Regions from separate parts of the Paenibacillus sp. JDR-2 genome, predicted to be linked through region 1. Evidence: riboswitches for the same ligand, from Rfam matches in the RefSeq annotation. Region 1 holds a riboswitch; each other region holds the start of a gene.

Region 1 (3,670 bases):
TCAAGGCAAAAGGCCGACCGTCGGATAATCCTCTTATCGTGCATATCGCGGATGAAAATCAGCTGGCAGAGCTTGTGCTTCCTTATCCGGAGCTTGCAGGGCGGCTGATGAAAGAACTATGGCCGGGTCCGCTTACGATTGTACTGCCGGTACGCACAGGTGCGGTATCTCCGCTTGTTACGGCAGGACTCACAACCGTCGGCATCCGAATGCCGGATCATCCGGCCGCGCTTGCCCTTATTCGGCAATCCGGCTGTCCGGTAGCTGCTCCAAGCGCAAACCGCTCCGGCAGGCCTAGCCCTACGCTTGCAGCGCATGTGCTCGAAGATCTAGCCGGTAAAATCAGCGGCATCGTAGACGGAGGCGCAACGGGCGTCGGATTGGAATCAACCGTTATTGAGCTGCCGGATTCGAATACAATCCGTATTCTCCGTCCCGGAGGGATTACGGCCGAGCAGCTGCGGAGCGCTGCGCCGGAGGCGGTAATCGATGCTCCTGCGGCAGCCAATCCGGATGTAACGGAAGCGCCGCGCTCGCCAGGCATGAAATATGCGCATTATGCTCCGGAGGGCGATCTCCGGATTGTGCTGGGCGAACCCGCTAAGGCGGTAAGTTACATTCAGGAGCAACTAAGCCTTTCGACAACAACGTCTATGAAGACCGGTGTTCTGACTTTCGACGAGAGAGCAGCCGCTTATGATGCCGATCTAATCCTTAGCTACGGCAGCGAGCTGCATCCGGAACAAGCGGCGCATAACCTGTACGCAGCACTCCGCCGGTTTGACTCGGAAGGCATTCAGCTTATATGGGCGGAAGGCTGCTCCGAGGAAGGAATAGGCCTTGCTCTGATGAATCGTCTGGCGAAGGCAGCAGGACATCAAATCGTCCGGGTATAGAGTAGTATGTTTGTCCCCTTGTCCGCATATCTTGGTTAAGAATGGATGTGGACATGGGGGCGATAGCGTGACTGATGCAACTTTGCATGCCGGACAATTCGCGACACTGCTCATTATGGCGGTTGCGCTTGGCATGGATGCTTTTTCGTTAGGAATCGGAATCGGGCTGAAGGGGATTCGCCTGCGCGATGTGCTCAGGTTAAGCAGCATCATTGCGTTATTCCATGTGCTGATGCCCCTTGGCGGCATATATGCCGGGCATTTTGTCAGCGGACTGCTTGGCCATGTTGCGACGATGGCTGCAGGCGTACTGCTGCTTTTGCTTGGCGGACACATGATTTATAGCTCGCTCAAAGGGGAAACGGTGCAAACGATGGATTACCGTTCCTCGGTCGGAACGTTCTTATTTGCTTTCAGCGTCAGCATCGACTCCTTCTCCGTTGGCGTAACTTTGGGTATGTTCGAGGCCGATATTTTGCTGACGGTGCTATTGTTTGGCTTTTTCGGCGGATTGATGTCCGTTCTGGGACTTCTGCTTGGTCGCCGTGTCAGTGAAAATCTGGGCGGCTACGGGGAGGCGCTCGGCGGGGCGATCTTGCTCATTTTCGGTCTTTTATTTATATTTTAATACAACAATGGAATCAGCCATACCAGAAAGGGGAATGCAGCATGACGCGCATCTTGTTTGTTTGTACCGGCAATACCTGCCGCTCGCCGATGGCGGAAGCCATGCTGAGGACGATGGCGCGGCAGAAGGGGGTTTCGCTGGAAGTCCGTTCTGCCGGAGTATCTACCATTGACGGTCTGCCGATCTCGTCGCATGCGGCTACAACGCTGCGGGGCAAATCGGTGGAGCATAGGGGCTCGTCTCGCGCATTAAGCGGGGAAGCCATTGCTTGGGCGGACCTCATTCTGACGATGACAGCCGGACACAAACGCGGCTTGCTCAACTACTTCCCTGAAGCCGTGGATAAAGCGTATACGCTTAAGGAATATGTCAATCAGGATACCGCCGTTCAGGCCGACATTGAAGAACTGGAACGCTTATATACGGAAATGCATATGAAGCAGGTGCTGGGCCAGCAGCTGTCGGCTGCGGAGCGTTCGCGTCTTCTGGAGCTGGAACGCCGGATTCCGAGCTTTGATATCGCTGATCCGTTCGGCGGAACGCTGGGCATGTATGAAAGCTGCGCCAAAGAAATCGAAGAGAGCCTGAAGGCCCTTCTTCAAATGCTTCAAAAGGGATGAAATTCCATGCCGGAATTAGGCCTGATTTATGCGTATATTTGATTGATTTTCACGGTTGAATAAGCTATCATGAAGGTAACAAAGACGGTTTCCGATGTAACTGGCGACGGAAGTGGGTAACCACGGTGGAGCATCGGAACATACGGCCGGTCGCCTGGGCAAAGAGCAGCATGCTACTCATAGCATGTCATGCTCTTTTTTCGTCTTTTTGAGGATTTTAGGTATAATAAGTCCGTATGATTCGACAACTAGCAGGAGGGTTTTGCGTTGAAAATTGCAATTGGTGCAGATCATGCGGGTTACCGTCTGAAAGATGAAATTGTTCCGTTTCTTTTATCGCTTGGTCATGAAATTGAAGACTTGGGCTGCGACTGCAGCCAGTCGGTGGATTATCCCGATTATGCGCTGCCCGTAGCAGACAGAGTGGCCAGCGGCCAGGCTGACCGCGGCATTCTGATCTGCGGCACGGGTATCGGCATGTCAATCGCGGCGAACAAAGTTCCGGGTATCCGCTGCGCGCTGGTGCATGATATGTTTTCGGCACAAGCAACCCGCGAGCATAACGATACAAACGTGCTTGCGATGGGAGAGCGTATTATCGGCCCTGGTCTTGCACAGGAAATTGTCCGCATCTGGATGGAAACACCGTTCTCAAGCGGCGAGCGCCATGTTGGGCGTGTCCGGAAAGTGAAGGAAATCGAGCAGCAGTATACGGTTCATCCTTAGGTCCATGCTTTCGAAGCAAGAATTATCATTAACCGCTTAATTAACCGGCCATTGGTGTAATTAATCCTTAAGCGATTCGTGTGATCATTCTTTGTATTCATAGGAGGTATGTACAATGAACAATCAAAAGGAAACCATTACTATTGCAGCTGACGTAGAGATTATTGTTAGGGAGCTTGTTGCGGCAGGAGGACTGAGAGCCGGCCAACTGCTGGTTATCGGCACCAGCACAAGCGAGGTGCTTGGCCGCCGGATCGGTACTTCGGGGACGGTCGAGACGGCGTCTCAAATCTATGCAGGCATTGAAGCGGTCCGTAAGGATGTAGGTTTTTATCCGGTTTATCAATGCTGCGAGCATTTGAACCGGGCGCTTGTCCTTCCCCGTGAGGCGGCGGACAAGTATGGACTGGATGAGGTCGCAGCCGTTCCTGTTCCGAAAGCAGGCGGTTCGATGGCGGCTTATGCATACCGGCATTTGCCGGATGCCTGTCTGGTTGAGACCGTTCAGGCACATGCGGGTATCGATATCGGCGACACCTTTATCGGCATGCACCTGCGCCGGGTTGCCGTTCCGGTCAGACCGTCAATCCGGTCGATTGGAGCAGCCCATGTCACAATGGCTTTTGCAAGACCTAAGCTGATTGGCGGTGCGCGTGCGGTTTATACTTTGGAAGACAGCGGCCTGGCGTCAGAGCAGACGTCAGGAACTTGCGAATAATCATATTTAGGAGGCTTTTCACAATGGAAAACTTACGTAACCAAGATCCTGAAGTATTAAAGGCAATGGGCCTTGAGCTGCA
Region 2 (3,670 bases), 1.2 Mb from region 1:
AATTTTCTCCAGCAAAATCATCCGGATTTATATGAGGGCGACGGCGTAAAGTGGAACTTCTCCAAGTTCCTCGTTAACCGCGAAGGAAAAGTAATCGCCCGATTCGAGCCAACGACGCAGCCAACCGATTTGGAACTGGCCATCGAGGAGGCATTATCCTCGGAACAATAGGAGGGGTCATTCGCATTGAGTAAGCTTTTGAAGGTAGCTATGGCAGTTATGGCTGTTTTTGCGCTGCTAATACAACCGGTCTCGGCTTCGGACAAAACAACCAAGTTCAAAGTAACGCTTGTCAGCGTGGAGTTGGTTGAGAACAACCATGTCGGTAACGAGTGGTTGACTAAGGCTTACGTGAATGGCAAGGAAGTACAGGAAAACAAAAGCATTACCTTAAGCTTGAAATCAACGGACAGCATTAAGCTGAAGGCATATGCCGAAGAGCAGGATAAAATTCCCGATAGCAACTCAGCCAATGATGCCGTAAAGGCATCGTCTATCACAAAAACCGTCAATAAAGCATTGAAGGTCGTTGTGACGGAGAACCGCGGCAGGTATTCAGGGAATACGGCCGAGTGGAAGTTTACCTATAAAATTGAAAAGTAATCCGTAAGCCGATGCTTCCAAAGAAGTTTCGGCTTCTATTTTTTAACGATCAAACCTCGCCTTAAATTGTTCCTTGTCTCCGTTAAAAACGTTAATATCGACATACGCATCGATGCCGGGGATATGACCCCGGTTGTTGTATTGCCAGAATAACCAACTACGGTCTTCTCGTAAACGCGGATGCTTGACGATATCCCTGATCCAGATTTCGTAATCCTTGAAGCTGCCCGCTATGTAGGTATTAAAGGTATCGTAAGTGACATACAAGATAGGCTTCTGCTTATAATGCTCCTCCAGTTGGCTGGAGAGAATGGTCAGTTCCCGCTGAATGCGGGCGGCATCCTTATCTAGAGCAATCTCGATATCGATAACGGGAGGGAGGTTAGCGGGCTCATTGGGTACCTCTTCGATAAAATGCGCCGCCTGCTCGGCGCCGGTGCTTTGCGTTGTGAAGAAATGATAAGCGCCGATCCTCATCCCTTGGCTTCCGGCTTGCTCCCAATTCGACTTGAAGTCCTTATCCGTCATATCCTTTCCTTCGGTTGCCTTGATATAGACGAACTGCCATTTGCCGCTGCCGGCAACCTTGCCCCAATCAATCTCGCCCTGATAGCGGGACACATCAATCCCTCTTACCTTGTATTTAGACGCGAACAGGTTGTTATGCCAGATAATGCCCTTATATTCCAATACGCCTGCGATGATGAGGAGCAGCAGTATACACGCGGTGCTTTTCTGCCATCTTCTTAGCTTCATAGCCACCCATCCCTTGTTCCTGCCCTTAACTTTACTTTGAACACTCCAATACATAGACGTCAGCTTGTCCTTATTTGTTTCCGCAAAATTTAGCTTGCTCCGCGAATATGCCCGGTTTATGATAAAAGTAAATATCTGGTATGCGCGACTGGCGTAAACGTGGAGAACCACGAGGGAGCGCATACGTCATCAGCCGTACGCCTGGGCAGAGTATCGGTTCTCTTTTAGAGATGATACTCTTTTTTCATTGAGGGGATGAAGCGGATGCAGAAGAGAAGAAATGTAGCTATTCTGATCTACGACAACGTTGAAGTGCTGGATTTTACGGGACCGTTTGAAGTGTTTATTACGGGCAGCAATCGCGGGCAGGATTTCCATGTGTTCACCGTGGCGGAGCATAACAGTCCCGTTACGGCCCTAGGCAATCTGAGCGTCAATCCGGCCTATACCATTCATGACTGTCCCAAGCCCGATGTCGTGCTTATCCCCGGCGGCTGGGGCTCCCGTCAGGAAATGCACAACAAGGTGCTGACCGATTGGATCAGGAAATGCGCTGACGAGTCGGAGTTGCTGCTATCCGTCTGCACCGGCGCGCTGATCCTTGCGAAGGCAGGAGTGCTGGAAGGGCTGAAGCTGACGACGAATCGTCTTGCAACCGAGGAGCTGAGGCAGGTCGCGCCGGCATCCGCCGAAATCTCCGAGACCGCCAGATACGTAGATAACGGGAAAATCATAATGTCCGCCGGCATTTCGGCCGGCATCGATATGTCCCTCTATGTCATCAGCCGGCTTCATGGCGAGGAGAGGGCCCTGCACACCGCAAAGCTGATGGAATATGATTGGGTGCCAAAAGAGCATTCTTGATCAAATATAAAAAACGTTTTCCTGATAGGATAGCCGTAACGATGAGCGAGGGAGCTGGATCAATCTTACGAATGGAACATTACACCCGAATCCAATATGCGATTACCTTTATAGAAGAACAGCTGCAGGAAGCCCTTAGCTTGGAGGCGATTGCAATCCGGGCGGGATTTTCGCTGTACCATTTTCAAAGGCTATTCCATGCCATTACGGGCTTTACGGTGCAGGAATACATTCGGAAGAGAAGGTTAAGCAGGGCTGCCGAAGAGCTGCGGGTTACCCGCCACACGGTGCTTGATATCTCGGTGTCTTACCAATACGGCTCGCAGGAGGCGTTTACCCGTGCCTTTGCCGGTTATTTCGGCATGGCTCCGGCACAGTACAGGAAGCATCAGCCGCTGCTTGCCTTGCGGCTCCCCATTGATCTCGTCGCATTAACGGCTAATATCCGAGGAGGATTAACGATGTACAAACCGGACATCATTGAACGGCCAGCGACTCGTATTATCGGTTATAACTACCCGACCAATCTGAACAACGAGCGGTATTTCGAGGAGATTCCGGGATTCTATGCGCACTTTGGCAATCATGAATACTTTATGCGCATCCCTAACAAAGCGCGGCCGGCTTTTGCTTACGGCATCCCCCATGGTTACGGCGAGGACGGTGCTTTTTCGTTCCTTATAGGCGAGGAGGTCACTTCATTTGCGGAGGTAGAGGAGGGCTTCGCCTGCCTTGAGCTTCCTTCCGGCAAATACGCGGCTTTCCGCAACGGAACTATGCCCGAAATTGGACAAAACGCATGGAAATACATCTATGGAACCTGGCTGCCTAACAGCAATTATGAGCGGGGAGAGGGACCGGACTTTGAAGTGACGGATGTTCTGAACTCCACGCCGCAGAAAATCAGCATGACCATTTATATCCCGATTCGCTAAGCAAAGAAGAAACCTATTAGAGCATGTCGAAACTCTCGGCATGTTCTTTTTCTTGTGAGATTAGTTTTGATAAATTTCCCAAAATTATATTGACAGTCGATATATCGAGACTTAATATATAAGCATAAGATATATCGACAGACGATATAGTTTGAATGGTGGGAAGGATGACAAGACATGAAAGAGATGCTGCCGCTTACTGAAGCGTTTTATTATATCCTGATTGTTCTCTATACGGAGCCATCGCATGGATACGGCATTATGCAGGATACCGAGAAGAGGAGCGGCGGGCGCGTTAAGCTTGGTGCAGGCACTTTATATACGGCGCTTAATACCTTGCTGGGCAAAGGGCTAATTGAGCAATATCCCGTTCCGGAGGGAGCGGATGCGCGCCGCAAAATGTATGCCATTACCGAGAATGGCAAGCAGGTAGTCGAAGCGGAGATATCAAGACTGGAAGAGCTTCTGAACGTAGGGCGGCAAGCCCTGATTACGAAGAAAGGGTGAGGCGG
Region 3 (3,670 bases), 1.1 Mb from region 1:
AATGGGTAGCATTCTTTCCTCTTTACATAAGGGGGATTTCTCAGACCTTGGAATAGTTAATATTCCGCCTGAAGATCGGGGGCTAACTGACTGGAACTTTTATTTGGAAAAAGGGCAGGAGAATAATGCCGAGTGGACCAGCTTATTATTAGAAAACACTCCAATGCTTAACGAATGGAATCTCGAAGCTATAAATTCAGCTAAGCAGTTGTTAACGAGTATGGTCATCAGTCATGGTGACCTAGACCCTAAGAATGTTTTGTGGAATGACAAACCAATCCTTATTGATTGGGAATGTGCTGGCTATAGAAACCCTAAACTGGACTTAATTGAAACGGCAATTTATTGGTCTGAGAATGAATCGGGAGAAATTGATCACGACAGGTTCTTATCTTTTATAGATGGCTATAGAGGAACTACACAAACCCATATCCATGCAAACTGGAGAATGATACTGGCAAATAGCTTTTTAGGGAAGTTGGACTGGTTAGAATATTGTCTGAAGCGGTCTTTATGGATTGATTGTACAGATCCAGATGAACAGAAATCCGGGACAGAACAGGTTGCAGGGACCATTCTAAATATTAAACTTTATGCAGAGAAACTTAACGAAATTGAACGTTGGCTGCATGAGATTTAGTTGACTTGATCCATTACTCTAACGGGAGACTTTAGTTCAATACAGAACAACAGCAGCCGGCGTATTACGTTCGGCTGCGTTTTTGTTGAACTAAAGGGCAGTTTAACGTAGTGGATCATATCAATGTAAGGGTATTCACAAATGGATAATATTGTGGGAAACTGTTATAGAAAGGCGGTGTAGAAATGCCGGCAACTTGGACAGTTAGTGCTACCAGAATGAGAATTTCCCCCTTGTAAGAATTAATCTTAAACAAGGGGATGTTAGAACAATGAGAATTTCAGATCGATTATTAAGAAATTACCTGGATCACGTTTATTGGATATGTGGGGGACCTTGCGGTGGCAAAAGCACTATGGCGAAGTCGCTAGCCTCAAAGTGGGGAATGAATTATTATTCTTCAGATGACCATACCTATGAATATCAATCAAAAGCTAACCCACAGGATCATCCGGCAATTTTGAGGCACTTTATCGATTGGGAGTGGTTCTTTTTAGGTCGTGGGAACGATAGAAGTCATTGGTTAAATTCAGTCTTTGATGAAAGTGTTGAGTTCATCATATTGGATTTATTACAAACGGGTAAAGAGAAGCCAATAGTTGTAGACACTTTTATGGAGCCAGCTTTTTTAAGGGAGATATCTAACCCCAACCAAGTTGTTTATTTGTTTGCAGAAGATGAACTAATTCGATCAGAATATTTAGACCGAGACCACCTGAGAGGCATGGAGGATTTGTTTCCCACTTTATCTGAACCGAAACGGGCTAGAGAGGAAACACTAAACAATGTTGTTAAAGCCTCAAATCACTATCTGCATCAAGCCAAGCAGTATGAATTAAAGTGGCTAACGAGAACAGTTCAATCAAATAAAGACCATATGTTATCGGCAATTGAAAAGCATTTTGGTCTGTCCTGATTTGTTGAAGCGACTACTTCATTAAGTGGTCGTCTTCTTTTTATTAAACTATCGGGTAACGTTAGTTTATGAAAACAATGCATTGAAAAGTGTTGAGAGAAATTGGTATTATGAATATAATTTAGAGTCTTATATGTGACTGGCGGAGCATGGGGATCCATGAGGAAGCATATAAGTTAAAGCCGTACGCCTGGGCAGAGGTAAGGGGGATTCCCCTTACCTCTTTGTGTTTATTCGAGAGGAGCAGATGCAGATGAACAAACTTCAACACGCTTTGTTTGAGAATCCTTATCCCGGAAGAACGCTTATTGTAGGTATGACTCCTTCAGGATCGCATTATGTACAGGTGTATTGGATTATGGGAAGAAGCACGAACAGTAGAAATCGAGTATTTGAAAGAGAAGGTTTTAGTATAAGAAACAAAGCCTTTGATCCTGCTCTAGTGGAGGACCCTTCGCTCATATTTTACTATCCTATTCGGCATTGGGATAACGTACACATTGTCTCTAATGGTGATCAAACTGAAACTATTTATGAAGGATTAAAGAATTACAGGTCCTTTTATGAATCATTAATGCTTAGAGAGTTTGAACCCGATGCTCCCCACTTTACCCCAAGAATCTCAGGTATAATTAACACAGATCTTAAGCAATACAGCTTATCAATTCTTAGAACACAAGACAACGACCATTCAATTTGCATACGTAACCTCTATCAATACAACCGTTTCAAGAAGGGAATAGGTCATTGTATATATACCTATAGAACGGAACTGGATGGTGTACTTAAACCATTCGAAGGTGATCCAATTGAAGTACCACTCTTCGATTCAATTGATAAAATAGCAGACTACTATTGGGAACGTATTAATTCTGAGGACAAAATTGCATTATTAGTAAAATTTGTTGATGTACAGAATCAGGAAATAAACTTAATAATTCGAAATAAGCATTCCATAAACGAGGAACGTTAGTGGAAACCTAATACTTACAAAAGACTATATTTTAGGGAGCAATAAATTAATGTCTATTACAATAGAAACATATATAAACTTAGCTTTAGATGCACAGGAGAACTTCTTATCTTATAAAAAACGGAGTGAACTACAAGTTAGCCGGTGGGAATTTACAGATGGAAAAAGATATTCTCCATGTCCATATTGGTTTGAGCGAAACCAGCAGCCAGTGGGGAGAGTTACAGAGGGCCAAGACGAAACTTCTTATGGGAAGGACGAAAACGGTCTGATTTGGGTTTCTCATCAAGATTCTTTAATTAATGTGGTGGCTTATTATGAACACCTAGAATCTCGGTTGATTATTAGATCATATAATGACGGAAAACTGGTTTCTATTGAAGATATTCTCTATGAAAAAGGTCGACCGATTCGTTATATAGAATTTAACTGCAGGAATGGTTTAACAATAGAGAATACAATCTGTTATGAAGAGAATTATAATTATAATAATGAAGCACTAGTAACTATAAAGGCTTTAACATATCAATCAAATAAGCTCTCTGTTACAGTGCAATACAATTTGTTTTATGACCTTGATGGACAGCTGGATCGCATAATTGATCAGTCTGGGATACTTATTTATATCTACTTGTCTCAATATCAAGCGGAAATGCTTTATGAAGAAGTATGTAGGGAACTTCCTGATGCAATTAAGCAAGTAATAAAGCAAATTGCCCAAAAAACTCAAACAGAAAAAATTTGTTACCTAAACATATATGCAACTGGGGATCCTTACACAACAGCAGATGCAATTTTCCATCCAGCACTTGAACGAATACGAATTGATCAACTTAATAATGGTGCTTCTCTGTACTCCATTTGGAACGTCGGTAATCACCCCATTCGTTATCAGGCTGGAATAGATGAAAAATCTATTTTAAACAAAATGGTTATGCTTTATCTCCATTGGTCACTACAGGATTGGGACTGGCATATCCGTGCGTATAAGATTTGGTTCGAAGCAATTATGAAATGTAATCAAATTGATTGGAGCAAGCTAATTTATTGTACTGATGATTTCATTATTGTGTTCGATGATGGGGAGCTAGATTTACCTGGTGGAGACTTGGCCAAGTTTGTACCAACTTACAAGCTGGAT
Region 4 (3,670 bases), 1.6 Mb from region 1:
GCGAACGAGCATATTAAGGTGCGGACGGGCGCTCAGCCAGGCCTCATCGAGAAAGCTTGCGGCATTCGTTATTCGCAATTTGCGGAGCCTAGCAAGGTGTCGCTGAAAGGGAATCCGTTTGGCGTTGGGGAGTCTGACAATAACGTTGAGGTATGGATGGAGCTGCTTACGCCAACTACGGCGGAGGTGCTTGCTTGGTACGATCATCCGCATTGGGGACAATACGCGGCGATCACGACCAACCGGCATGGCGAAGGCGTCGCAACCTATATCGGCTGCCTGCCAAGCGAAGCGGCTGCCCGCAAAGTGCTGGAGGGAGCATGCCGCGAAGCGGGAATTTGGGGAGTCGACCAGGAGCTTCAGTTCCCGGTTATCGTTAAGACGGGGACTAACGAGTCCGGCAAAACAATCCGCTATTATTTCAATTATTCGGATGAACCGCAATCCTTCGTCTATCCTCATGGAGACGGCGCCGAGCTGCTCGGTGACCTCGGGCTCCGCTCGGGTGAAACGATTGAGCTTGAGCGTTGGGGCGTAGCGATAGTAGAGGAAGCTTAAGTAAAAGGGCTGTTCCTATAAGTCATTAAGTTGACTAAGGGACAGCCTCTTTCTTTTCAGCTACATTGGATTTCGTATGGAAAATTAATTTAGGATGCGATTGCGGGTGATTTGCAGGGAACTGCTTTTAAGATCCTGAATCTCGTTCATTAGCAAAGCCACTTTGTCCGAATACAGCCGTTTCAGCTCCAAGTCCTTTAACGAGGCAAGATTGATCTCGATCGTCAGCAGTGCAGACTGCGCCGCGGCTTCGAACAAGATTGCTCCAATCCCCAGATCGGAAATGACGTTTTTGTTAGAAGAATCCGCAATGCGGTGGGTAAAGGCCAGACCTTCCCGGCACACCTCAATGAGGCGTAGTGGAACATCAATCGCTTGAATCGCAGCTTGGTGAAGCGCGTTTTTGCGTATAAGTTTCTCTTCATCCGAGCTCTTAGGGAGCTTGAGCGCATCCATGTATCTATTAAAAGAAGAGATATCCGCCTGAAGCAGCTCTTCGCATTCTGCCGTTGATCGACGCATCTGCTCTATGACTTCAGCGATAGCAGATTGAATATCGGCGAATTTATCTCCCTGAGTCAAGTTCCCGACCATTGAAGTCATCGAAGCTCCAAGCGCAGCAATCAATGCGGCTACGCTTCCTCCACCCGGCGTAGGATTGGAGCTGCCGGCTTGCTGCAGGAAATGGCGGATGGAAACATCCCACGTCATTGTTGTCGTCATTTATTTGCGCTCCCCGAATTGAAGCTCAATAGCCTTCATTAGATTCTCGTACAGGATAGCCGTTGTTAACGTTCCGACCCCGCCAGGTACAGGGGATACCGCCGCTGCGCTTGATTGAACGTCGATTGCTACGTCGCCAACCATTTTACCCTGCGGCGTTTCATTAATTCCGGCATCGATAATAACCAGATCGGAATGAACCATATTTTGCTCAACGATATTTGGACGGCCAACCGCGACAAAGGCGATTTCGGCATGGCTCAGATGGGAAGCGATGTCCGGCGTGCGCGAATGACAGACGGTTACGGTGGCGTTCTCGCGCTGAAGCATATGGAACAGCGGGAGTCCGACGGTTTGGCCGCGTCCGACGAGCGTTACATTCTTGCCTTCGAGCGTATAACCGTAATGCTGCAGAAGCCGGATGCAGGATTGCGGAGTGGCCGGATAGAGACCGCTGTCACCCGTTACCGTAGCAAGCTTGTTAGCAGGCGTAACTCCATCCACGTCTTTCAGCGGGGAGATCGCCTTCTCAATCGTGCTCGCCGACAGGTGCCGGGGCAGGGGCAGTTCTAGCATTATGCCATGAACGGATGGATCGTTGTTTAGCCGATTAACAAGCTGAAGGATCTCTTCTTCCGCAACCTCTGCCGTGAACGCGTGGAGAGTAAAAGCTACGCCCAGCTTCTCGGCAATTTTTTGCTTGGCCCCGGCATAATAGGCCGATGCGGGATCTCCTTCGACCAGAATGGCCGCCATACGAGGCTGGATCCCGTTGTGCTTCCACTTCTCCACCTTTGTCCGGATTCCTTCGTATACCTGATCTGCTGCTTCCTTCGCTTTCAAGAGTTTTGTCATTCCAATCCCTCCATGCCATTTTGTTCATGAACGAAAAAAAGTATCCGCGGAAGGCTCGCGAAAAAACGCGAGTCTATCCTCAGATACTTTTCCCAGGCGAACGGAACGTCCAATCTGCATGCTCCCTCGTGGTTGATTCCACTTTTTTCGCCAGTCGCATACAACGTTATTTTTCTTACTGTATCAAAAGTTTGAACGAAAGAAAAGCCTTTCCCTTCTAGTAATCTATTTCTTCCTTCCGGCATACACATTAGTAGTCTTGGTTGGAAGATACATAGATTCCATGGAGGGTACGATGCGAATGACAGTGCTTAAATACGTTATGGCTTTGCTTCTTTTTCTGGGCTTTAATCTGGAGGCGGCGGGCAATGTGACGGCGGTAGCCTCCTCTGCTTCGGCACAGCCGGCAGCCACAGAGGACAAGCCGATCGAGATCAGCTTTGCGGGGGATATTTTGCTGGACGGGAAGGTTGCGGCGAATATAGAGAAGTATGGCGTGAATTACCCGTTTGAGAAGGTACGCAGCCTATTATCCGGTTCGGACATCAGCTTCGCCAATCTGGAGACTCCGGTCTCGACACGCGGTCAAAAGGCGATTAAAACGTACACCTTCCGTTCCGCGCCCAAAACGCTGCAAGCGATCGTTAACTCCGGAATCGACGGAGTATCCGTCGCGAATAACCACACGCTCGACTACGGGGTGGACGCGCTGACCGACACGATAGATTATCTGGACGAATACAAGATTGGCCATACCGGGGCCGGCAGCAATATCGACGAGGCATTCACCGCTTATTCCAAGAAGGTCAACGGGAAGAAGGTTGCGATCGTTGGCATCAGCCGGGTGCTCTCGGGCCCAAGCTGGTACGCGGGGAATAACAAGGCGGGTATCGCCTCGGGTTACGATTTCGATACGATGATGCGTTACGTCAAGAACGCGGTTAAATATTCGGACATAACGGTCATCTATATCCACTGGAATAACGAATACCAGGATTACCCGGAGGATTATGCGAGAACGTATGCGAAAGCTTTTATCGACGCGGGGGTAGATGCCGTAATCGGCAGCCACAGCCATTGTTTGCAGGGCATCGAGACGTATAAGGGCAAACCGATCTTCTATTCCCTCGGCAACTTTGTATTTACCCCAACGCAGCGCTCGAACAAAGCGTACGACTCCATGATTGCTACCCTGACGTTCGACGGGGATAAGGTGAGCAGTAAAATCACGCCGGTGAAAATCGATAACACAAGACCTATTCTGCGGGAAGAAGCTTATAATGAAACGACTTATTCGAAGCTCAACAAGATTTCTTTCAACGTAAAGGTTAACAAGGATGGGACGGTATCTGCAAAATAACGGCAAGAAAAGGGATTAAAAGCCCCTTGGCGAATTATTGTCCGACGGACAAAAATGCCAGGGGGTTATGTTTTTGAGAATCGGTAAGTCCAAATCCAAATCCAAATTCAGATTTTGGATCTTTTTAGCCTTGTTCATTATTACGGTTGTTGTCATTAATGTCGTGTCCAAAAA

Evidence for each region. A riboswitch is a leader RNA that binds a small molecule or an ion and turns the genes downstream of it on or off. The one in region 1 is predicted to bind ZMP and ZTP.
Region 2: linked by a shared signal. The riboswitch ahead of PJDR2_RS03335 (DJ-1/PfpI family protein) and the one ahead of rpiB (ribose 5-phosphate isomerase B) in region 1 are both predicted to bind ZMP and ZTP.
Region 3: linked by a shared signal. The riboswitch ahead of PJDR2_RS24665 (IMP cyclohydrolase) and the one ahead of rpiB (ribose 5-phosphate isomerase B) in region 1 are both predicted to bind ZMP and ZTP.
Region 4: linked by a shared signal. The riboswitch ahead of PJDR2_RS04615 (bifunctional 5,10-methylenetetrahydrofolate dehydrogenase/5,10-methenyltetrahydrofolate cyclohydrolase) and the one ahead of rpiB (ribose 5-phosphate isomerase B) in region 1 are both predicted to bind ZMP and ZTP.

Annotation. Positions count from the first base shown of each region.
Region 1 covers NC_012914.1:6,694,130-6,697,799, reverse strand. Annotated here, with positions in the region: gene PJDR2_RS29385 (L-threonylcarbamoyladenylate synthase) at 1-896, shown strand, start outside; gene PJDR2_RS29380 (manganese efflux pump) at 1,012-1,524, shown strand; gene PJDR2_RS29375 (low molecular weight protein arginine phosphatase) at 1,566-2,144, shown strand; ZMP/ZTP riboswitch at 2,231-2,311, shown strand; gene rpiB (ribose 5-phosphate isomerase B) at 2,412-2,870, shown strand; gene PJDR2_RS29365 (TIGR01440 family protein) at 2,986-3,588, shown strand; gene glyA (serine hydroxymethyltransferase) at 3,612-3,670, shown strand, end outside.
Region 2 covers NC_012914.1:739,260-742,929, forward strand. Annotated here, with positions in the region: gene PJDR2_RS03320 (glutathione peroxidase) at 1-171, shown strand, start outside; gene PJDR2_RS03325 (hypothetical protein) at 187-603, shown strand; gene PJDR2_RS03330 (GH25 family lysozyme) at 646-1,359, opposite strand; ZMP/ZTP riboswitch at 1,494-1,573, shown strand; gene PJDR2_RS03335 (DJ-1/PfpI family protein) at 1,624-2,223, shown strand; gene PJDR2_RS03340 (effector binding domain-containing protein) at 2,295-3,158, shown strand; gene PJDR2_RS03345 (PadR family transcriptional regulator) at 3,336-3,665, shown strand.
Region 3 covers NC_012914.1:5,625,337-5,629,006, reverse strand. Annotated here, with positions in the region: gene PJDR2_RS24675 (phosphotransferase) at 1-640, shown strand, start outside; gene PJDR2_RS24670 (hypothetical protein) at 912-1,556, shown strand; ZMP/ZTP riboswitch at 1,682-1,759, shown strand; gene PJDR2_RS24665 (IMP cyclohydrolase) at 1,810-2,529, shown strand; gene PJDR2_RS24660 (hypothetical protein) at 2,579-3,670, shown strand, end outside.
Region 4 covers NC_012914.1:1,067,575-1,071,244, forward strand. Annotated here, with positions in the region: gene PJDR2_RS04605 (beta-galactosidase) at 1-558, shown strand, start outside; gene PJDR2_RS04610 (cyclodeaminase/cyclohydrolase family protein) at 643-1,281, opposite strand; gene PJDR2_RS04615 (bifunctional 5,10-methylenetetrahydrofolate dehydrogenase/5,10-methenyltetrahydrofolate cyclohydrolase) at 1,282-2,136, opposite strand; ZMP/ZTP riboswitch at 2,220-2,304, opposite strand; gene PJDR2_RS04620 (CapA family protein) at 2,438-3,496, shown strand; gene PJDR2_RS04625 (hypothetical protein) at 3,570-3,670, shown strand, end outside.